Regions from separate parts of the Vreelandella sp. F11 genome, predicted to be linked through region 1. Evidence: predicted binding sites of a transcription regulator. Region 1 holds the regulator's gene; the other holds the start of a gene.
The links. Region 1 encodes FNR, which switches genes on or off when oxygen is low (the NO sensors DNR and NnrR bind a similar motif). Its sites were predicted from a motif close to TTGATNTANATCAA; they were not measured.
Positions count from the first base shown of each region.

Region 2: the regulator FNR is predicted to act here: its motif matches at 5,399-5,412, upstream of ACFIOZ_RS10830 (HAD-IC family P-type ATPase).

Region 1 is NZ_CP170448.1:3,693,505-3,704,987, forward strand. It holds gene ACFIOZ_RS16965 (heavy metal translocating P-type ATPase) at 1-1,925, shown strand, start outside; gene ccoS (cbb3-type cytochrome oxidase assembly protein CcoS) at 1,922-2,161, shown strand; gene ACFIOZ_RS16975 (sulfite exporter TauE/SafE family protein) at 2,158-2,850, shown strand; gene hemN (oxygen-independent coproporphyrinogen III oxidase) at 2,929-4,362, shown strand; gene fnr (fumarate/nitrate reduction transcriptional regulator Fnr) at 4,445-5,191, shown strand; gene ttcA (tRNA 2-thiocytidine(32) synthetase TtcA) at 5,184-6,104, opposite strand; gene ACFIOZ_RS16995 (DNA polymerase III subunit epsilon) at 6,215-6,868, opposite strand; gene ACFIOZ_RS17000 (DUF294 nucleotidyltransferase-like domain-containing protein) at 6,874-8,718, opposite strand; gene ACFIOZ_RS17005 (DUF4212 domain-containing protein) at 9,401-9,661, shown strand; gene ACFIOZ_RS17010 (sodium:solute symporter family protein) at 9,668-11,449, shown strand.
Region 2 is NZ_CP170448.1:2,373,334-2,384,816, forward strand. It holds gene ACFIOZ_RS10805 (dienelactone hydrolase family protein) at 1-367, shown strand, start outside; gene ACFIOZ_RS10810 (hypothetical protein) at 463-672, opposite strand; gene ACFIOZ_RS10815 (hypothetical protein) at 771-953, opposite strand; gene ACFIOZ_RS10820 (hypothetical protein) at 1,109-1,279, shown strand; gene ACFIOZ_RS10825 (ion channel) at 1,372-2,439, shown strand; gene ACFIOZ_RS10830 (HAD-IC family P-type ATPase) at 2,443-5,190, opposite strand; gene ACFIOZ_RS10835 (hypothetical protein) at 5,717-6,091, shown strand; gene ACFIOZ_RS10840 (BCCT family transporter) at 6,226-7,848, opposite strand; gene ACFIOZ_RS10845 (DUF1538 domain-containing protein) at 8,132-9,619, shown strand; gene ACFIOZ_RS10850 (P-II family nitrogen regulator) at 9,616-9,966, shown strand; gene ACFIOZ_RS10855 (CBS domain-containing protein) at 9,979-10,368, shown strand; gene ACFIOZ_RS10860 (ATP-grasp domain-containing protein) at 10,481-11,483, opposite strand, start outside.

The DNA of each region.
Region 1 (11,483 bases):
TGATTATCGCTGCCGTCGGCATGATGCAGGTAATGATGTTCTCGATCCCGATCTATGTCTCCGGCCCCGGTGAGATCAGTGACGACTTCTACGCACTTTTCCACTGGCTCTCCTTTGCGCTAGCAACGCCAGTGGTATTTTTTTCTGCCCAGCCGTTTTTCCGCAACGCCCTGCGCGACCTGCGTACGGGTGTGCTCGGCATGGATGTGCCGGTGTCGCTGGCGATTGGTGGCGCTTATCTTGCCAGCAGTTACGCGGTACTGTTTAACGTCGGCGAGGTCTATTTTGACTCGGTGGCCATGTTCACCTTCTTTTTGCTGTTTGGCCGCTACGTGGAGGGCCGCGCCAGACGCCGCAGTGGGCATAGCGGCAATGCCTTGAGCGGCGTGCTGCCGATTTCGGCCACGCGCCTGGAAAGCGACGGCAGCGAGCGCATTCTGCCTGCCAGCGAACTTGCCCCAGGTGACCGTGTATTGATCAAGCCCGGCCATGGCGTACCTGCTGATGGCATCATTGAAGAGGGCGAATCGAGCCTGGATGAATCAATGCTGACCGGCGAATACCTGCCAATCACCCGCCGCGTGGGCGACCCCATTACCGGCGGTAGCCAAAACATGGAAAACCCGCTGGTGATCAGGGTAACTCACGCCGGGCGCGATGCCCGCGTGGCGGGCATTGTCGACCTTACCGACCGTGCCTTTGCCAGCCGCCCTAGGCTTGCCCAGATGGCCGCGCGTATGGCGCACCTATTTGTACTGCGCCTGCTGTTAGTGACGGCCTGCGTAACGATCGCTTGGTGGTTTATCGACCCCTCGCGGATGCTCTGGGTTCTGCTCTCGGTGCTGGTGGTAACGTGCCCCTGTGCACTGGCCCTAGCCACCCCCGCAGCCCTCACCGCAGGCCATGGACAACTGCGTAAGCGCGGCGTGTTGATCACCCGCGCCGATGCCATGGAGACGCTCTCAAACGTGACTCGGGTGATTTTCGATAAAACCGGCACCCTCACCCGCGGCGAGATGCACCTAACCCGAACCCAGCCTCTAGGCGATCTCACCGCTGAGCGCGCAAGGGCCATTGCTGCAGCTCTGGAGGCTCACTCTGAGCACCCCATCGCCCGCGCCTTTCGGCCATTCCGGGATGCCACACTGCAAGCCAAAAATATTCACAGCCACACCGGGCAAGGACTTGAAGGGCACTTAAACGGTGCTCGGTGGCGATTGGGCAAGCCCCGGTTTGCAACGGATAGCGCAACGGATAGCGCCGTGGATAATGGCATGAAAGCGCCTGCCAAAGGCCAGTGGCTGCTGCTTAGCGAAAACGGCGAACCCCGTGCCTGGTTTGGCCTGCATGATGGCGTCCGCGACGACGCTGCCGATACAATCAACGCCCTCCGGGCTCAGGGCTTAAGCGTAGAGCTGCTCTCTGGCGATACCCAGGATGCGGTGGAAAGCTTAGCCGACCAGCTCAATATCACCACCTGGCACGCAGGCGTCAGCCCCGAGGGCAAACTGGCCCGTATGAAAGCACTTCAAGCCGCTGGCGACACCGTGGTGATGATAGGCGATGGCATCAACGACGTGCCGGTGTTAGCCGGTGCCGATGTGGCGATTGCCATGAATGGTGCGACGGATTTAGCCCGCACCCGCGCCGATGCGGTGCTGCTCAGCCCTCGCCTGATGCGGATTTTTGAGGCCATCGAGATTTCCCGGGCAACGCGGCGTATCATGCGCCAGAACATGATTTGGTCAGTGTGCTATAACTTTTCAGCGCTGCCGTTGGCGGCGATGGGGCTGGTACCGCCCTGGCTAGCCGCCATTGGTATGTCGCTTAGCTCGCTGGTAGTCGTCGGTAACGCCCTGCGACTGTCACGCTGGCGCCCCCAGCCTGTACTATCGCTTGGCACTTCAACACCGGTAACCGCATGACGATTCTGTATCTGCTTATTCCGCTTTCGCTAATCCTACTCGGCCTCGCCGTCTGGGCGTTTTTCTGGGCAGTGAAGAATGATCAGTTCGACGACCTGGAAGGGCCGGCGCACCGTATTCTGTTTGATGAAGATGAGAACGACTTCAGCCCTGAACAGCGTCGTCAGCGTCAGCAGGCGAAGCGCTCTGAAACAGCAGCGAGAGAGACACCCGACGACCAAGAGCCACGGTCATGAATCCGACGGGGGTTGATCTGCCGCCGCTAATGGCGGCGTTTGTGTTTGGCTTGATGGGCGGCGCCCACTGCATTGGCATGTGCGGCGGCATCATGAGTGCGCTCACCTTTGCCGTGCCCCCCAGCATGCGCCATCCAGCGCGCATGGGGGGCCTACTGCTCAGCTACAATGCAGGCCGTATTATTAGCTATATGAGTGCAGGCGCACTGGTTGCCCTGCTAGGCACGCTATTTTCGCTGTCCGCCACGGCGCGACTGCTACTTCAGGTGTTTGCCGCGCTGATGCTGATACTGATGGCACTCTATATCGCCAACTGGTGGAAGGGGCTGCTCAAGGTCGAAGCCGTTGGCCGCCGCCTCTGGCGTTTTATCGAGCCTGTGGGACGGCGATTAATGCCGGTGGTGCATCTTCCCCAAGCCTTTGCCCTGGGGGCCATTTGGGGCTGGCTACCCTGTGGGCTAGTCTACTCCATGTTGGCCTGGAGCTTAGCGATTGCCGACCCGCTCCAGGGGGCTTTACTCATGGGCGCGTTTGGACTGGGCACCCTGCCCGCGCTGCTTGCCACCGGCCTGGCCGCGCGCCAGCTCAGCCATTTGATTCGTCACCCGGCAACGCGCAGCGTGGCGGCACTGACTATTATCGCGTTTGCCCTTTGGCAACTCTGGGCACTGACGGCACACAACCTCTAATAGCATGACATGGCTCAATCTTTACGCTTTCGTCACGGGTTAGGCTAGCGGCATTACCTCACGTCGGAGCGCCCCTTCATGCCCGTTCATGCCCCTGCGGTTTCACCTCTTGCCTCTTCTTTGGCGGCAGCGCCCGTGCCGCCGGTTTGGGATGAAGCCCTGCTGCGCCGCTACGACACTAGCGGCCCGCGCTACACTTCCTACCCTACGGCACTGTCGTTTCACGACCAGTTTACGCCTGACGACCTGACCCAGGCACTCCAGCGTAGCAATGCCAGTAAGCGTTCACTCTCGCTGTATGTTCACGTGCCCTTCTGCCGCAAGATCTGCTTCTACTGCGCGTGTAACAAAATAGCCACCAAGAACACCGCGCTGGCCGAGCCCTATATAGCCCGGCTTGACCGCGAGATGGTGCTGACTGCCCGCCACTTGGATACATCACGACCGGTGGAGCAGTTGCACTGGGGTGGCGGTACGCCGACCTTTCTCAGTCTGAATCAGATGGGCGACCTGATCGATCGCTTGGACGCCCGTTTTGGCCTTTCATCGTCGGTTGATCGCGATTACGCCATTGAGATAGATCCTCGCGAAGCGGATGTGTTTACCCTGCGTCACCTACAGTCGTTAGGCTTTAACCGTATTAGCCTGGGCGTGCAGGATTTAAGCCCGCTGGTGCAGAAAGCGATTAACCGCATTCAGCCTCGAGTACTGACCGAAACGCTGATGGAGGAGGCGCATCGCCTGGGTTTTCGCTCGCTCAATCTTGATCTTATTTATGGTTTACCGTTTCAGACAGAAAAGAGTTTTACGAATACGCTTCGCCAGGTGATTGACCTCAACCCCGCGCGTCTTTCAGTGTTTAATTATGCACACATGCCGGAGCGATTCGCCCCCCAGCGGCGTATTAATGTTGATGACTTGCCAGGGGGTGAAGAGAAGCTGGCGATTCTGCGCGCCACCATCGAGATGCTCACCGCGGCAGGCTATGTGCATATCGGCATGGATCACTTTGCCCGGCCAGACGATCGCCTCGCCATTGCCCAAAGAGAAGGTTCGCTACAGCGCAATTTTCAAGGCTACTCCAGCCATGCTCAGTGCGATTTAATCGGGCTTGGCGTTTCGGCGATTTCGCGCATTGATGACGTCTATGCGCAGAATCCTAGTGACCTGGCCAGCTACGAAACGGCGTTGGATCAGGGCCAGCTCGCCACCGTACGCGGCGTGCGGCTGAGCAACGACGACCTCATCCGCCGGGATGTGATTGAGCGGCTGATGTGCGATATGGGCATTGATCTTGCTGCGGTCAGCCAGCGCTGGAATATTGATGCCCCCCGCTATTTTGCACCCGCGCTAGAACGTTTACAGAGCGCCGAGCAAGATGGCCTAATGACCCGTAGTGGTGATCAACTTAATGCCACGCCCATGGGGCGGCTGCTGATTCGCCATTTAGCCATGGCGTTCGATGCCCATCTTTCTGGGCAAACGGGGCAGCGCTACTCTAAGATTGTTTAATCATCTTATTGCAGGCATGCTAACGCGACTATAATAAGTAAGAATTTACTAATTTTACCCTGACCCACTCAAGGAGCATCGTATGTTGGAACCCATGAGCAGCCGGCGCTCGCTACTCCACGAAGCACGTTGCCAAACCTGCAGCCTTAGCTCGCTGTGCCTGCCGCTTGCCCTTGAGCTGGACGATATGGGGCAGTTCGATGCGATTATTCGCCGCCGTGCGCCGCTGAAAAAAGGCGAGCCTCTGTTTCGCCAGGGGGACACTTTCACCAGTGTTTACGCGGTGCGTTCAGGGAGTTTGAAACAGATCACCGCCGAAGGTAACGGCAGCGAACAGCTGACAAACTTCTACCTGCCCAGTGAACTGGTGGGGCTGGATGGCATTGACGAAGAGCACTATCCCGGTAGCGTTATTGCACTGGAAACCACCACCGTATGCGAGATCCCTTTTGACCGCCTGGATCTGCTCTCGGAAGAGATCCCTGAGCTACGTGGCCAGCTGTATCGCAGCATGAGTAAAGAGTTACGCGATGATCGGCGTATGATGCGCCTGCTGTCGCGTAAAACCGCTGATCAGCGGCTGGCGAGCTTCTTGATTACTCTCTCGGATCGTTTTCGTCGCCGGGGCTACTCGCCCTACAGTTTTCGCCTCTCAATGCCCAGAGCCGATATTGGCAACTACCTGGGCTTAGCGGTGGAAACCGTCAGCCGCATTTTAAGCCGCTTTCAGCAGCAGAACGTGGTGGCGGTTTCCGGGCGAGAGGTCAACATTCTCGACATGCCGCGCTTGATTACCCTCGCTGAAGAGGAAGAGCAAACGGTTAGCTGACGTTAAAGGCCTGGATGCGCCCTGCCAGCAGTTCCGCCTGTTTGGCCTCTAAGCCTTCAAAATCAAACAGGCTGCGGTCTGCCAACTGGGAGGGTGCAATATTGGTCACCGCTTTAAACATGCTTTCCAGGCGGCCCGGAAACTTTTTGTCCCACTCCGCGAGCATCTCTTTGACTACCTGACGCTGCATATTGGGCTGGGAGCCGCAGAGGTTGCAGGGGATGATCGGGAATTCCATCAACCGCGAAAATTCAGCAATATCTGCCTCTTTGCAGTAAGCCAATGGCCGAATAACGATATTCTTTCCATCATCGGATAACAGCTTGGGCGGCATCGCTTTCAGGTTACCGCCGAAAAACATATTCAGAAACAGGGTTTCGAGGATATCTTCCCGGTGATGGCCCAGGGCAATTTTATTGGCGCCAATCTCTTCGGCAAACCCATACAGCGAGCCACGGCGCAGTCGTGAACAGAGCGCACAGGTGGTTTTGCCTTCAGGGGTTTTCTCCTTCACCACCGAGTAAGTATCGCGCTCGACAATATGGTACTCCACGCCCTGCTTCTCCAGATAGGCAGGCAGCACATGCTCGGGAAAGCCCGGCTGCTTTTGATCCAGATTGACCGCCACCAGTGAAAAATTGACCGGCGCGTTGCGCTGCAAGTTGCGCAAAATCTCCAGCATGGTGTAGCTGTCCTTTCCGCCGGAGAGGCACACCATCACGCGATCGCCTTCATTGATCATTTGGTAATCAATAATCGCATTGCCCACTTCCCGGCGCAGACGCTTTTGCAGCTTGTTAAATTCACGTTTCTGCTTGGCATCAGCCAGCTCTGGCTGGTTTTGCTCAGCGTTAGCTGGGGTGGCTACAACTGTATCAAGGTGAGCAGGATCAAAGTGATCAAGAGATTGCATGGTATAGGCACTGCCGAGGGTATGGTGAAGAGAAGAGGTGCTACACAGAAATAATTGGGGGCTATTCTAACAACACTCTTCGCCTTGACCCAACTACTCGTCGCTCCTTCCTAAGCAGCCTGTGCCATAACGCGCTGCAGGCGCATATACAGCAGTGCGCTGGCGGTGGCCTCGCCCAGTACGCTTTGCACGCCCATGGCGGGTACCTGCCAGCATGCCAACGCCTGGGTGAAGCTGCTGGGCGCTTCTACCTGGGGATGCAGTCGCCGCAGTTGGCGCTGATGCAGTCTCGCCACATCAACCTGGGCATTGGGCAGGGCAAAATTTAGCCGCTTGGTCAGTAGTGTATTCAACGCCCCAATACGCTGCTCCAACTGCCAGCCCACTATGGGTCGATTGCCGATAAATTCCACTAACGCGCTCAAGTTAGCGCTGCTTGTCGGCTGCACCTCCCCGGCCTCGCACAGCAAATGATGACGGCGCAGCGCGGCACTTTCGGGCAGTTTTGTATTGCCTAACGTCATCACAAAAGCGCGGCTGGTTCGTACCTGCTGCTGGCTCAGCGCCACCGCGGCCAAACTGATCACCGGCGATGACGACGTGGGCGTTGTCGTACAGGCGAGTGCTACCAACTCCTCGCCCATATAGGGTTGAAACAGCCAGGCATAGGGAGAATCAGCACAACGCCGACGATCACTTTCGCGGCGCAACAAGGTGCGCAATGAACCGCTAAATAGCGCTACGTGTCGATCTAACAGCCGCATTCCGCTCACGAATACTCCAAATGATAACGATGGGAAAGCCGCTGCTTAAAGTCTTTGACAATATGCATCGCTTCGCGCAGAAGATCGCGCTCCAGGGAAGAGAGGTTTTGCACGACAACGCGGTTAGCGCGACTGCCGTTTTGGGGGTTAGCTTCTTTTGTGTCCGAAGACGTTTCCAATGCGCTTAGCTGCTGTTTAAGACGCAGCTCGGAAAACAGCGCCAACGCCTCCCCCAGATCCTCAGCAAAACGACGATCCAGGCGACCATCGGCCGCTAGTGCATCCAGGCGGTCAAAGGTTGAGGTGGCTTTAATCCGCCGTTCAAGCGCCATGGTGCGCACACCGTGAACAATCGGAAAGATGCCGCCTTTCTTAATATCGATACCGTGCTGGGGCTTTTTCAGCGAGCCAAACAGCGTCAGCGGGGTCGAGAAACGCAGCGCCGTGCGGGCGAAATAGGAGAGCAGTAGTTCATCGCTCGAACAGCGTTCAAACAGCTCATCACGTACGCTTTCAAGCAGGCTTGGGTTACCCGCCACCGCGTGGGCATCGAGCATAATCGCCAGCTTCATCAGGCTGTCGCCATCCCGCTCCCTGGCCCACTTGGCAATATTGCCCTTCCACTGCGATACCGTCGCCACCCACTCAGGGTTCGACACCATAATATTGCCGGGACACGGCGGATAGCCCAGCTGAATCAGCGTATCGGTGAGCGTCTGCATATGGCTTTCAAGGTCAGGCCACTGGGCTTCATCGGCCAGGATCAAGCCGTTATCCTGATCCGTTTTGAGAATCTGCTCACCGCGCCCTTCGCTACCCATTACCATCATGCAGCTCTGCTCCTGATAACGCTCAGCAGTGGTGAACTCCCAGGCTTTACTTATGATACGGCCGTTGAGTGCAGCGAGCAGATCCATCGCAAAGCGCAGCTTAACGCCCTGGGCCATCAGCGCTTTGACCAGTTCCGGCGTACGCTGACTGGCCGCCGAAAGCGCCTCTAAACTGCTTGCTTGCTCTACCTGCAGGCTCACCACATAGCTGCGACTTGAGAAGAAGCTAAGCACATCGGTGAGCTCGACCACGCCCTTTAAGGCGTTTTGCTCCATCACGACTACACGTGCCACTTTATGGCGGGTCATTAGTACCAATACTTCAAATAAGTACTGATCCGGCGCGGCGGTCACCAAGTTGAAGTGGGCGACTTCATCCACTGCTGACGTTACTGCGCTGCCTTTCAACACTAATGCGTTGAGCAGATCGGTTTTGGTTACCATGCCCAGCCTGTCCTGGGTCTCCACCAGCAGGCTGTCGGCATGGCTCTCATTGAGCTGTTTTACCGCGCTGGCAATATCGGTCGCCGCCGCCATCAGCAGCGGCTCGCGCATACACTCACTCACCTTGGCCAGCATAAAGCCCGCCATGGTGACGCCTCCCTCGGCACGCTTTTCGGTCAGCAGGCGAGCCTTATGGGTCAGCGACTGGCGAAAGAAATTACTAAAATCGGGATAGTGGCGGCACAACTGCTGAAACAGTGCCTTGGGCAGGAGATAACACAGGCACTCCTGCTCAGCCTTAAACCGATAACGGCTTTTACCGTTGAGAATGCTGATCGCGCCAAACAGATCCCCCGCCGTGTAGTGGCCAATACGTGAGGTGGACGAGGGTAGCGTTGGGTCGATTTCAGCCACTTCGCCTTTATGAATCAGAAAGACAAACTCCCCCGCTTGGCCAGTCTCTAAAATGATTTCGTCACGATCAAAATAGGCAAGGTCAATGCCACGGCGAATGTGATCACGCCCCTCATCGTCAAGAAGCGTAAACGGCAGCTGGGATAGATCCACATCGACCATGGGGTTTAACCTCGTTCAACTAAAGGCGAACTAAAGAGTATGTAAGTCTTATTAAAAATGGCTCTTCGTGATACTGATTCATATCGAAGGCGTCACTCCAGCGCTTCCTAATAGCTTATCGGTTATTATATGAAGGTGGCTGTACGGGTATAAAGGATTCACTTCCCAAGTAGCAAGTAGAACGTTGTTATACCTTTAGCTATCACGCTAAAGTCGAAGCGACTTTTGATACACGACCAAAGTATCGGCTTTTGCTAACCATGCTTCACGCGAAACTCAATACATCTATTTAAAGTAGCCAACAACGGCTTTAATTTGCTTACTAGACTATCGTCCCATAGCTCTGAAAACGCCTTCGAATTTCGCTTAAAAAGTGCTTAAATACTCATATTTTCAACAGCATGCATTGAATCAATAGCTATTTCGATGTTTATTGATACCAAAGTCTGGGATTTATTTTTTGACGTTTATTGCCCAGTATTAACAATGAGTCATGCAGGGTAATCGCACGTCACTAACTAACTCGACATTTCATATCGAATAATAAGGTGACGTGCCAACAGGAACTGACTCACCACTCCTAACGATTGAGTGGCTTTAGACGTGCGATTGCCCTGATGGGTCACACGCTATTCCTCGTGAACTTTCCCAACCTTAAAAATCACAAGTGGAGAGCAACACAATGGCAGACGACAAAACCAATGCTGCTGAATACTGGAAAGCAAACGTCCGCTTAATTTTCGGATGCCTGGCCGTTTGGGCATTTGTTTCTTACGGATGCGCTATCCTCTTTCGCCCGCTGCTCGCCGGTATCCCGGTTGGCGGCACTGACCTTGGCTTCTGGTTTGCACAACAGGGCTCAATCCTAACGTTTATCGTGCTGATCTTCTTCTACGCCTGGAAGATGAATAAGCTCGATCAAAAATTTGGCCTTGGGGAGTAAGCCGGTATGAGCCAGTTTGCAATTAACTTACTGTTCGTCGGCGCCTCCTTTGCCTTATATATAGGCATTGCGATCTGGGCGCGCGCCGGCTCAACGAAAGACTTCTATGTCGCAGGTGGTGGGGTACACCCTATCACTAACGGTATGGCCACCGCGGCGGACTGGATGTCAGCAGCGTCGTTTATTTCCATGGCGGGTTTGCTGGCCTCTGGAGGCTACGCCAACTCCACTTTCCTGATGGGTTGGACCGGTGGCTACGTTATCCTGGCGATGCTATTAGCCCCTTACCTGCGTAAGTTTGGTAAGTTCACCGTGCCTGACTTCATCGGTGACCGCTTCTACAGCAACACCGCTCGCCTCGTTGCGATCGTGTGCTTGATTGTGGCGTCGGTTACCTACGTTATCGGTCAAATGACCGGTGCGGGCGTGGCGTTCTCGCGCTTCCTTGAAGTCAGCAACACCTGGGGAATCTGGTTAGCCGCGCTGATCGTTTTCCTCTACGCCGTATTTGGTGGCATGAAAGGCATTACCTACACACAGGTAGCTCAGTACATCGTTCTCATCATCGCTTACACCATTCCTGCGGTGTTTATTGCCTTCCAATTGACCGGCAACCCGATTCCGATGTTCGGTATGTTCAGTACACATACTGAATCCGGTATTCCGCTGTTGGCTAAATTGGATGACGTGGTGAGCGCACTGGGCTTCCGCGACTACACGGCGGATGTGGACAACAAGCTCAACATGGTGCTGTTCACCCTGTCGCTGATGGTCGGTACTGCCGGTCTACCCCACGTTATCATTCGCTTCTTCACGGTACCGAAAGTCGCCGATGCGCGTTGGTCTGCCGGTTGGGCACTGGTGTTCATCGCCTTGCTCTACCTAACCGCACCCGCCGTTGGTTCGATGGCACGCTTGAACCTGGCAACCACTGTCTACCCAGAGATGGCGGGACAAGTCGAGAACTACGAAGAGGCTGCGCTAAACCCGATTCTCTACGAAGAGCGCCCAGACTGGGTTCGTACATGGGAAGAGACGGGCCTGATCAGCTTCAATGATCTCAACAACGACGGCCGTATCCAGATGTATAATGATGCTGCCGACTACTCTGATCGTGGCTGGGAAGGCAACGAACTGACCGTTAATAACGATATCCTGGTACTCGCCAACCCGGAGATTGCCAATCTTCCTGGCTGGGTTATTGGTTTGATCGCAGCCGGTGGTATTGCGGCGGCACTGTCTACCGCAGCTGGCTTGCTGTTGGCAATCTCTTCCGCGATCAGCCACGATTTGATTAAAACCATGATCAACCCCAAGATCACCGAAAAAGGCGAGATGTTGGCAGCACGAATCTCCATGGGTGGCGCGATACTACTGGCCACCTACCTGGGGCTTAATCCGCCAGGGTTTGCGGCACAAACGGTGGCGTTGGCCTTTGGTATCGCCGGTGCGTCGCTCTTCCCAGCACTGATGATGGGTATCTTCTCCAAGCGGATGAACAACTCAGGTGCGATTGCCGGTATGTTGGCAGGCTTGATTTGTACGCTGCTGTACATCTTCACTTACCTGGGCTGGTTCTTTATTCCCGATACCAACACGCTGGCCAACACGCCGGATAACTGGATCTTCGGTATTTCGCCGCTCTCCTTCGGTGCCGTAGGCGCGATGATCAACTTCGCCGTTGCCTTCGCGGTCTCCAGAGTGACCGCTGCACCGCCGCAGGAAATTCAGGATCTGGTGGAAAGCGTTCGCTACCCGAAAGGTGCTGGTATGGCGATCGACCATTAAGTCATAATCTATCCGGGCGGCTTATCGCACTGTT
Region 2 (11,483 bases), 1.3 Mb from region 1:
GCAAACGGTCATTATGGGGTACTGCTTTGGCGGTGCGGTAGCGCTAGAAATCGCGCGTTCCGGTGAAGCGGATAATATAGCTGCGTACGCCAGTTTTCACGGCGGACTGAACACCCCCGATGGACAAGCTTACTCAGGTGAAACCGCTCCTATCTTTATTGCCCATGGCGGTGCCGACAGTGCGGTGAGCTTAGAGGACGTCGCGACTCTGGCTGAAGAGTTAGAAACCGCAGGTGTCACCTATGAGGTAGGTATCTATTCAGGCGCCCCCCACGCCTTCAGCGTATTTGGCAGCGATGCCTACCATGAACGCGCCGATGAACGCTCTTGGACAGCTTTCAATAACTGGTTGGCTGAAATGCTTTAAATACAAATAACCCTAGCAGAGTTCAACACTGCTAGGGTGTCTAAATACTCAGTTCAGCAGAACGTATTTGAAGCCTGTATTAAGATACCCGTTGCTTAACTTTGGGCTTCTTCTTCGTCTTCTTTTTCATCTTTATGTGGCGTAACGGTGGTCACCGCCGTTTGTCGCACATTTTGGGAAGCATTATAGAGGCGAGCATCCATTACATACAGTACCGCCAGTTGCGCAAATAGCACCGCAAAACAGACGATTAAACCTTTTAACATGGCGGCATATCCAGAGATGGGGGGGGCTAGCATCTGCATATTAGCCGATCGCTAGCCAAACACAATTTATTTTATGTGCCTTAACATGCCCTGTTTGAAAACGTTCGAAATTACGAGGATCTTTACCGGCTAATCCTTTAATCCTTAACGGATACTTTGCGCAAATCTTCAATCGTCACCCCTTCGGGTAAGTCTGATTCCTCCGCGGGTAGCCATACGGGGGAAAGATCGCTATCTTCTCGCCCATCTGCATACCGATGTCCGGGAATACGGTAAACAATCTGACTATGGTGGTGATCCCACGCAAATACACGATCCATATGCTTATCCTACCTATAAAAAGAGAACCCTATTGATGACATAACCAAAGCTATGACATGCACGCTTGGCATGATGTTCCGTCACCTATTATCGACACATGCGATACCTATGAGGTTAAATGTCAAAAGAATTATTTGCTGACAAGGAGTTACCAATGAAAGCACTCATCGCCCTTTGCCTGATTACCTTTACACTGGCAGGCTGTAGTTCAGGCCCCACCTCATCTAGAACGGCAGATTGCCGCCAGCTCGCAGAGGAGGCTGGCGACACCATGGTCTACGGCGATTGCATACGCGGCACGCAAGTAAATAAAGCTGGCTTTTAATACCCCCTTCGTTTTGCGTTGATTGTGCATAACAACATCAACGCCCATGCCTAGAAAACTAGGCGGGTATATCACCACCGTAAGAGACCGCTATGCCTGTTATTCAGCAACTCATTCGCGTACTGAAAGCATCTACGCTACAAATTTCGTGGACATTCCTTCTACTTATTGTGTTGGCACACATGGGCACTACATGGGTGCTTTTTTCGCTAGTCGGCGAAGCGATAGCCGACTCCCCTACCAATTGGGTCTACTTTTATGTGGTTGTCTCCAGCACCGTAGGGTTCGGTGATTTCAGTCCGACAACCATGGCTGGAAAGTGGATAGCCACGCTTTATCTTATCCCAGGCGGCATTTCACTATTTGCTGCCTTAATCGGCAAAGCCACGGTCACCCTTTCAAATTTTTGGAGATTACAGATGCAAGGAAAAGGCGATTTTAGCCATCTATCCGGCCACACGCTCGTCATTGGCTGGCACGGAGAAACCACTGAGCGCATTTTAGACATTCTCAAAGCTGATAAAGGCCTACCGGATGAAGTCGTGCTCTGCGTTACTAAAGAGATGAGCAATCCACGCCCGGCGGATTTAAAATTTATTAAGGGAGAGAGCTTCTCCAATGCTGAACTTCTCAAGCGGGCCGGGGTTGAGAGCGCCAGCCGCATTATCATCTACGACACGAGCGATGAGCGGGTTGCGACCGTCGCGCTGAGTGCCTACAGCCTTAAAGCAAAAAATGCCCATATCGTCGCCCACTGCGCCAATCCCGATACTGCAGCCATGTTGCGACGTACCTTGCCAGGTATTGAATGCACCCAGGCCCTAGCACTGGAAATGCTGGTTCGCTCAGCTTCCGATGCGGGAATATCGCGGGTCGTCAACGAACTACTCGCCGTTGATCGTGGCGCAACCCAATACCAAACCCGATTAATGCAGCCGCCTGCCGGTGCCACCTTTGGCGACTTATTTATGCAAGCAAAAAAGGTTTGCAACGCCACCGTGCTAGGCCTTGCCAACAGCAGCGATGACAGCGAAGGCAGCATGCTTAACCCTGCTACTGATCGACCACTGAAGGATGGGGACATTATTTACTACATGGCCAATACACGTCTTTCACAGCAACAACTGAGCGAGCTGCTCACCGAGGCGCACACAGTGTAGGGCTTAGGCGTTGTTGCTGGCTTGGGTGTTTTCTCCCCGCCGCAACACTACCTTCTCAACTTCCAGCACTATCATCATAGCGACACCGATAGTGATGATTAACACCCCATCGGTAATCCTCACTGGCCGAGTATCAAACAGGTGATGCATTATCGGTAGATACGTGAAGGCAAGCTGAGCAATGAAGACCAACGTCACCGCTATCAACACAGCGGGGGTTCCCAACACGCCACGCCAGTTAAACGAAGTCATGTGCAGGTAGCGCACATTGAACAGATAGAACACTTGAAGCACTACGATGGTGTTAACCACTAAAGTACGGCTCAAGGGCAGCTCATCTCCTCGGCCAAGCGAGTAGAAGAACATCCCCAGTGCTGCTATCAGGAACAAAAACGACACAAACACGATGCGCCATACCAGGAAGGGGGTCAATAACCCCTGCCCTGGAGGCCTTGGCCGACGCTGCATGACATTGGGCTCAGCCTTCTCAAAAGCCAGCGACAAGCCGAGAGTGACCGCCGTGATGAGATTGATCCATAGGATCTGGACGGCTGACATCGGCATGGCGAAATTAAACACAATCGCGGCAATGACAGCCAGCACTTGGCCCCCATTGGTCGGTAACGTCCAAGCCGTCACCTTGCGAATATTGTCGTAGACCACTCGGCCTTCATTCACTGCAGCCACGATAGAGGCGAAGTTATCGTCGAGCAGAACCATCTGTGAGGCTTCTTTTGCCGCATCGGTGCCTTTATGTCCCATACCAACACCGACATTTGCCTGCTTCAACGAGGGCGCATCATTAACGCCATCACCGGTCATAGCCACGATGGCACCGGTCGCTTGCAGCGCTCGAACAATACGCAGTTTATGTTCGGGGTTAGTACGGGCAAAAACACTGGTCTCGCGAACGATGTCAGGTAGATCACTATCAGCAATGTCGTCAAGTTCACGCCCCGTTATTACGTGCGGGTCATCATCAAGCCCTAACTGGCGCGCAATAGCCGCTGCCGTCGCGGCGTGATCGCCGGTAATCATTTTCACCCTAATACCGGCGGAATGGCACTCTTTAATGGCGGCCATTGCCTCCTCCCGCGGCGGGTCGATAAAGCCGATTAAGCCAACAAAAACCAACTCATCATCGAGGTCAGCAAACGACAGCTTATGGGAGCTGGATGAAACCTGCTTAGTCGCTAAACCGAGCACTCGCTCGCCCTGGGCAGCCGCCTCTGCGATACGTGCCGTCCAGGCATCCTTGTCCAGCGGCACACTTCCCTCATCAGCCGCCTGAAGTGAGCATAACTGCAGCAATTCGTCCGGAGCACCCTTGACGAATACCCTAGCCCCCTCCGTCGCATGGCAGTTTAGCGTGGCCATAAAGCGGTGCTTGGCATCAAAAGGGATCTCGGCAACGCGGGGCCACTCGTGCCGGGTAGCATCAGGCTCCAAACCAGCCTTGATGGCCAACACGACTAGTGCCCCTTCCATAGGATCGCCTATCGCGTGCCACTCTCCATCGCTATCGATCAGTTGAGCATCGTTGCATAGTAGTCCGGCCAAGATCAGGCTATCGATATCCGTCGGCCACGTATCTTTAGTGGCCTTCTCCGCCGTCTCTGCTGTTAATTGCCCTTCCGGCGCATAGCCCGCCCCCGACACCGTCATGCGGCCACTAGGGGCCTCCAGTCGACGCACGGTCATTTCGTTACGTGTTAGCGTACCGGTTTTGTCAGAGCAGATGACTGACGTTGCCCCGAGTGTTTCAACTGCGGGCAGCTGGCGGATAGCGGCGTTGCGTCGCGCCATACGCTGCACACCGATAGCCAGGGTAATGGTAATGACTGCTGGCAGGCCTTCTGGTATTGCTGCGACGGCCAAGGCCACCACCGCTATGAGCGCCTCCGACCAGACATGACCGCGCATCAATACCGCGAAGGCAAACAGTACGACTGTGACAGCCAACGTAACCCAGGTGAACTGCTTGCCGAAGCGATTGATCTGCTGCAGCAACGGCGTGGTGAGTGGTTGAACATCGCGCAGCAGCGTACTGATACGACCGATCTCAGTATCACTCCCGGTGGCCACCACAACCCCTGTCGCTTGCCCAGTGGCTACCAGCGTGCCCGAATAAGCCATGGAGTGGCAGTCGCCTAACGCGGCCTCCTTTGGTGCTGGTGCCACCCGCTTCTCTGCCGCCACCGACTCGCCGGTCAAAATAGCTTCCTCGATTTGCAATGAGCTGGCACGAATCAGGCGCAGGTCTGCAGGCACGCGATCTCCTGCCTCCAACGAAACAATGTCACCCAAAACAATCTCATCGACGGGCACTTCAGTATGTTTTCCTTCCCTAACCAGGTGGGCGTGTGGTGCGATAAGGTTGCCGATTGCATTGAGTGCTTTCTCTGCCTTGCCTTCCTGCACAAAGCCGACCACGGCGTTGACCAAAACCACGGCAACAATGACCGACGCATCCACAAAATGCCCCAGCAAAGAAGCAGCGACGGCAGCCGCCAACAGGAAATAGATCAGTGCGTTATGAAAATGCGCGAAGAATCGAAGCAGCAGATGTCGGCCAGCAACTGCCGGCAACTGGTTACGTCCATACTTCTCTAAGCGCCTTGCCGCCTCATCTACGCTTAGCCCCGATGGTGAAGTCTTCAAGTCGGCAAGGACATCCTCGGCGAGCCTGGCATGCACTGCTTGTGGCAAGTTTTCTGATGGCACAACGGTGTTGGCAGTAGGGGTTTCCATGCTGTCTCCCAAACAAGCTAAAATTGAAGCAGTAAGGTCTTGTCGTCACAGGTTGAAGCACCACCGTTACAGTGTCTGCCATCTCCTTGACCGGCTCGTAAAAGGTTGGCGACTGTAACCGTTGATTCACGATATGCACTACCTTGGAGTGAGCGCGCTTTCAGTAAACCTCAATGACATAAATAGCATGGTTTTATCAGTTAACTCATTGATCTTGAGCAAAGAGCATAGATAATGCCCCTGCCATGCCTAAATTAAAAATAATGCTCATTTTTCAACTTCTATTATTTAGCCTAAATTAGCTGTGAACATTTTTTAATGTCAGCACACCTGCAAAGATATAGAGAAAATTCAATAAAACCGGAGACATAAGTCGTATTGCAACCAGCGCCCATTATACTTAACGGTTAATTATTAATAATTACTTCGCATTAAAACATTGATATCGATCAATGTAGTAACAATTAAATTTTTCAGTAAAAGCAGTGAATACTATACTTCTCTCATCACGTGAGGAGGACAAACAATGACAACATCAGCGTTTCAAAAAGCTTCCCCTAATACAGCCAATACCAAAGTATTTAATAACAATGACTTGCTTGTTTTTTGGTATCAACCTTGGGTTGAAACATCCAATTCGGCGGCCAAGCTGCACTGTATTTGGCTGGAAACAATTAATGACGCATTTCGCCATGAAATCGACTTCCTTGCGACCATGGCACCCGTTTATAGCAAGCTTACACACTGCATGCTGGGCTTCAACGGGCCTCTGACGCCGGAATCGATGACATCCTGCTACCACCAAATCGCTGGCGAGATGACAGAAGCCACATTCAACCGCATGCGCAGCGTGTCGGAACTCAGTGAAGACTTCAAAGAGCGTCTTTGGTGTGAACTATAGGAACTGACACCGATGCGGTCATCAACAGACGGTCACAGCGCCCAAATGCAGTGGCGCATTTGAAGAGCGGTGGCTGGGGACATGCCCAGCCACCGCTCCTCTATTTAATACCTACTGTTTAACTATCTACTTGCCTATTCATCCGGCGCTAACTCCTCGCGCTTAGGGGGATTGCCCACTCTTACCTCACTAAGATCCTCATGGGAAAGGCCCCGGTACAACGCGAACATCATAGCGAACACCAAAATGAACATCGGTAGGCCAACTACCGTAATCACCTCCTGCAAAGCGGTAAGCCCGGCATCACCTGCAAGCACAATGAGCATCGCGGCCAGCATGCCCTCAGAGACGCCCCAAAACACGCGTTGGTGCCATGGGCCCGGATCCGCGCTGCCGGTGCATAGCATATCAACAACCAGGGATGCAGAGTCGGATGAGGTGGCAAAGAAGATAGCGACGATCACAACGGCCAAACCCTGGATTAAGGTGGCAGCCGGGAAATTCTCAAAGAACGCGAACATGGCGAGTGGAATGCTTTCACCTACGGCGGCAGATAAAAGGCCAGCCTGCTCGCCCAGCGCTTCTCGGGCATCAGCGCCAATCCCATCAATCTCCATTGCCGACCAACCAAAGATCGCGAACCAGACCAGCGTGAAGATGGAGGGGGCGAAAAGCACGCCAAGAACGAATTCGCGAATGGTACGCCCACGTGAAATGCGCGCTACAAAGATACCGATAAATGGCGACCACGTCACCGTCCAGGCCCAATAGAAGACTGTCCAGCTACCCTGCCACCCCCAGGCGCCGCCCTCTCTGGAGTAGCTTGCAAGCGTGTCATTCCAGAACGCCATCGGCAGCAGGTTCGTTATGTAGAGGCCGAAGGTTTCGACTACAGCACGCAAAAGGAAAACGGTCGAACCGGTAAAGAGCACAAACAACAAAAGGCCAACGGCCATGGCGATATTGATATTGGAGAGACGCTTCACGCCTGAATCGAGACCCGCAACAATCGACCCCACGGCGACAGAGGTGAGTATGGCGATGATGATTACTTTGGTGATAACGGCATCTGGAATATCAAACAGTTCCGTTAGCCCCGCGTTGATCTGTTGGGTGCCCAAGCCTATAGAGACAGCTACCCCAAACAGCGTGCCCAGTATCGCGAAGACATCAAGGGATTTGCCAAGAGGCCCGTAAATACGCTCACCTAGCAGCGGATAAAATACTGAACTAAAGCGCATCGGCAGGTTGTAGCGATAGATGAAGTACGCAAACGCCAACCCTGGCATCGTGAAAATCGCCCAGGTATGTAGCCCCAGATGATAGATCGAAAAACTCATGGCATCGTCGGCGGCTTCCACAGAGAAAGGCACAACATCCGGCCTGGGGGGGTTAGAAAAGTGGGAAATAGGCTCCGCCACCCCCCAGAACATCAATACCGTGCCAATCCCCCCCGCAAACAGCATGGTGAACCAGGAAATATTATCGTAGGCTGGCTTTGCATCATTGCCACCCAAACGGATCGCCCCGTAACGGCTAAGCGCCGCCCAGAGCAGAAAGGCCACCCAGCTCGTCACCCCTAAAATAAAGAACCAGCCAAGGTTGGTAACGATCCACTCCCGCCCGGCACCAAAGGCCGCCCCTATGGGACCCGGCGCAATCAGTAGCACCACAAGAAAAAGGATCATGATCCCTGCGGACGTAAAAAAAATAGTGGGATCCGTCTTGAGACCCAGTTTCTTCGCTAGTGCATCCATTATTATTCCTCCCTTGTCGTTCCAACAACATAGGAGTCATTGGCCGATAACGCCAAGGCGTCAGCGAACCGTGTTTGTCACTACGAGAGCTCCACCGCTTGACGATGGGTACGTACGTGCGAGATTAACGCCCTCAATATAAACGGTTGTTGCTTAGCTTGGGGAAGTCTCCGAATCTGATCATCTCTGACTCAAGTCATTTTCAGTGGGCTGTAACATGCTATTGTTTAGCCACCTGATAAATCACAGGCACGCACGCTCATCGTTAACAGAGAGGTACTCAGTGTTCTACGTTCGCGCTTTCGGCCAATCGTTGCTACACGCCTTGAAAAATTTGTTGCCGATTGTGGCGGTCGTGGTGTTTTTCCAATTGGTCGTACTTCAACAAGCGCCTGAAAATACGCTGAGCATGGCAGTCGGTTTGTTAATCGTGGCGGTAGGCGTTGCGCTGTTTCTTCAGGGCCTTGAGTTGAGCATTTTCCCGGTCGGCAAAAGCTTATCCAATCAATTTGCCAAAAGAGGCTCGGTGCCGATTCTGCTGGCGTTTGGGTTTGCGATGGGATTTTCTGCAGTGGTCGCCGAACCAGCGCTAATTGCGGTCGCTCAACAAGCCCAGGATATTAGCGCCGGCAAAATCGATGCACTTACACTCCGCTTACTGGTTGCCACCTCCGTCGGCATGGTCATTGCGCTGGGGGTTTTCCGTATTATCATCGGCTACCCTCTGCACTGGTTTATGATCATAGGCTACATCACGGTGGTCATTGTCACCTGGTTTGCCCCGGAAGAAATTATCGGCCTAGCTTATGACTCAGGGGGCGTCACCACCAACATTGTCACGGTTCCCCTGATTGCTGCCCTGGGCATTGGCCTGGCCGCGTCCATTCGCGGTCGAAATCCGCTGACCGATGGTTTCGGATTGGTTGCACTGGCTGTCATGGTGCCGATGATCACCGTGCAGCTCTACGGCATTATCGTCTACAGCGGCGGGGGCTTAGACGATGTGCAGGTGCTGGCTCTAAAGGATGAAGGTAACGCTATTTCAGGCGCGCTGAAAATGCTGTTGCAGCTGGCTGAGATGATACGAGACGTACTGCCCATCATACTGACCATCCTATTTTTCCAATACATTGTACTGCGGCGCGGACTCTCTAATCCTCGCAAAATAGTGTTTGGCTTTGTGCTGGTCATTTTTGGGCTCTACGCCTTTGTGGTGGGACTTAAAATGGGGCTTTTCCCGATCGGCACCAGCATGGCCGAACAACTCATCGAGCTGGAACGCTTCGGCTTTATTTATCTATTTGCCTTCATGATTGGGTTTGCCACCACCATGGCCGAACCGGCGTTGCTGGCGGTGGGCAAGCAAGCAGAAGAGGCTGCCGCAGGGCGGATTAACGGCAACGCTATCCGACTACTGGTTGCCCTTGGCGTGGCCATTGGCATCAGCATTGGCGTGCACCGGATCATTGTCGGTGGCTCAATGCATTACTACATAATGAGTGGCTACACACTCGTGATCATCCTGACCGCTCTAGCGCCTAAATACATCGTTGCCCTGGCTTACGACTTGGGCGGCGTCACTACATCAGAGGTCACTGTGCCACTGGTAACAGCACTAGGCATTGGTTTAGCCGCCAATATTGAGGGCCGTAGCGTCCTGATTGACGGTTTCGGGCTGATTGCTTTCGCGTCTATTTTCCCTATTGTTACCGTTATGACCTATGCCATTGTGATGCATTGGTGGACAAATCGCAGAGAGGTGCACTCATGAAGTTTTCCGTTCTCGTTGCCATTGTTCCGGAAGATCAGGAACAGGAATGCATCGATTCCGCCCGTGATCTTGGCGCCGGAGGCATTACGGTGATGACGGGTCGTGGCATAAGCAATACCGCCAAGAAAACCTTTTTCGGGCTTACCTACGATGGTAGCCAGAGCGTTCTGGTAATGGTGCTCGAAAAAAGCCTGTCACTGCAAATTCTAAAAGCCATTCAACAGCAACTGATGCCCCAGGAAAACGACTCTCAGGGGCTGGTGTTTACCTTTCCGCTAGAGCATCTCGGCGGCATTGACGTATCCCAGTTCCATAAATTTGAACAACACTTGAAAGAGAATATTTGAGGAGCTTCAGTGATGAAACTGGTCAAAGATGTGATGGTTAGCGATGTGGCTTGCGTTTCACCCTTTGCTAAACTTCGGGAAGCGCTAAGCTTGATGAAGAAGCATAGCGTAAAATCGTTGGTCGTTGAGAAACAGCATCCCAACGATGCCTATGGGCTTATCACCTACACCAATGTTCTTAAAACAGTGGTGGCTGAGGAAGGCGATATCGACCTTCTTAACGTCTATGACGCCTGCGCCAAACCAGCGCTGTCGGTCGGCAAAAGCCTGTCAGTACGGCAGGTAGCAGCAATGATGACCGAACACCGGGTAAAGCGAATTTTGGTACTGGAAGACAACGACCTGCTAGGCTTTGTCACCATGGACGATATCATGGCGGTACTACTGGAGCAGGTAGAGTAGTCGCCAGTTAACATTGATAAGCCACAAAAGGCGCCGCTACCCGCATCCGGATACTTAGTCCTCCAGATACGGATAAAAGCGCCCATCGTTAGGCATTACGCGTTAGTCAGCGTTAGACGTAAAAGTCCAGATCCTCTTGGGCTTTCAGCAGATCGCGCATTTTGATGGGATCGTCACCAAAGAAGAAGATCAGACCCCAGTGTGTTCCGAAGGCGGACCGGTCAGGCACCGTCTCTTCAGCGGGTGCAACCAGTTCATGTGACTCGAAGTAAGGGTGATTAATCGTTTCTTCGGGCATTTCCAGCTTGCTCACCACACGACGGCGTGGATACACGCCAAAGCAGCCTGCATACCCCTTAGCATCGACAACTTCTTTGGGGAAGAAGGCAGCTACCTCCTCTTTGGTACTCTTCGGGTCGAACACCAGCATTGATGCCTGATAAGCGTTAAATCCGTAGGCCTTCTCAATCAGCTCAAACGCTTTAAAGCCGGGTGGGCGGTAAGCAACCTCGCCAAAGTACATTTCACCGTCAGCCGTTACGAAGTACTCGGGATGAATCAAGCCAAACTGGATATCGAAGGTTTTGATCAGCAATTCGATCTGCTTGGTGATCGCATTGCGCCAGCTCTCGAGTTCTGCGGTTGCGGGTACAAATACCGAGTAGCCTAACGTCACATATTCCGAAATGTTCAGAAACTGAATTTTTCCATCGTGTATCCAGGCTTCAACGGCAAACTCCCAGCCGCTCAAGTGGCTTTCCATCAGCAGCGGATACTCTTCATCCGGGATGTTATCGATCTCTTCTATCGTGCGAATCATGCGGTGGCCAAGACAACCGGCCTTGTCGAACGCTTTGACGTGAATCGGGTCATCCGGATCACCATCCAGTTTAAGCAACGTCTGATTGACGCGCTTCATAAAGCGGACAATATCCTCTTTCTCGTGCGCCTCTTCGAATATCCCTACGCGGATACCACCCAACTGCGCGCGGCGCTTCATCAACGCCTTGTCGCGGAACAGAATGGACTGCCCGAACATGCGTGGGCTGTCGAGGAGAACAGAGTTGATCGCGCCCGACCACTCAACGGTTTCTTCGAACAGCGGGATGGCAACA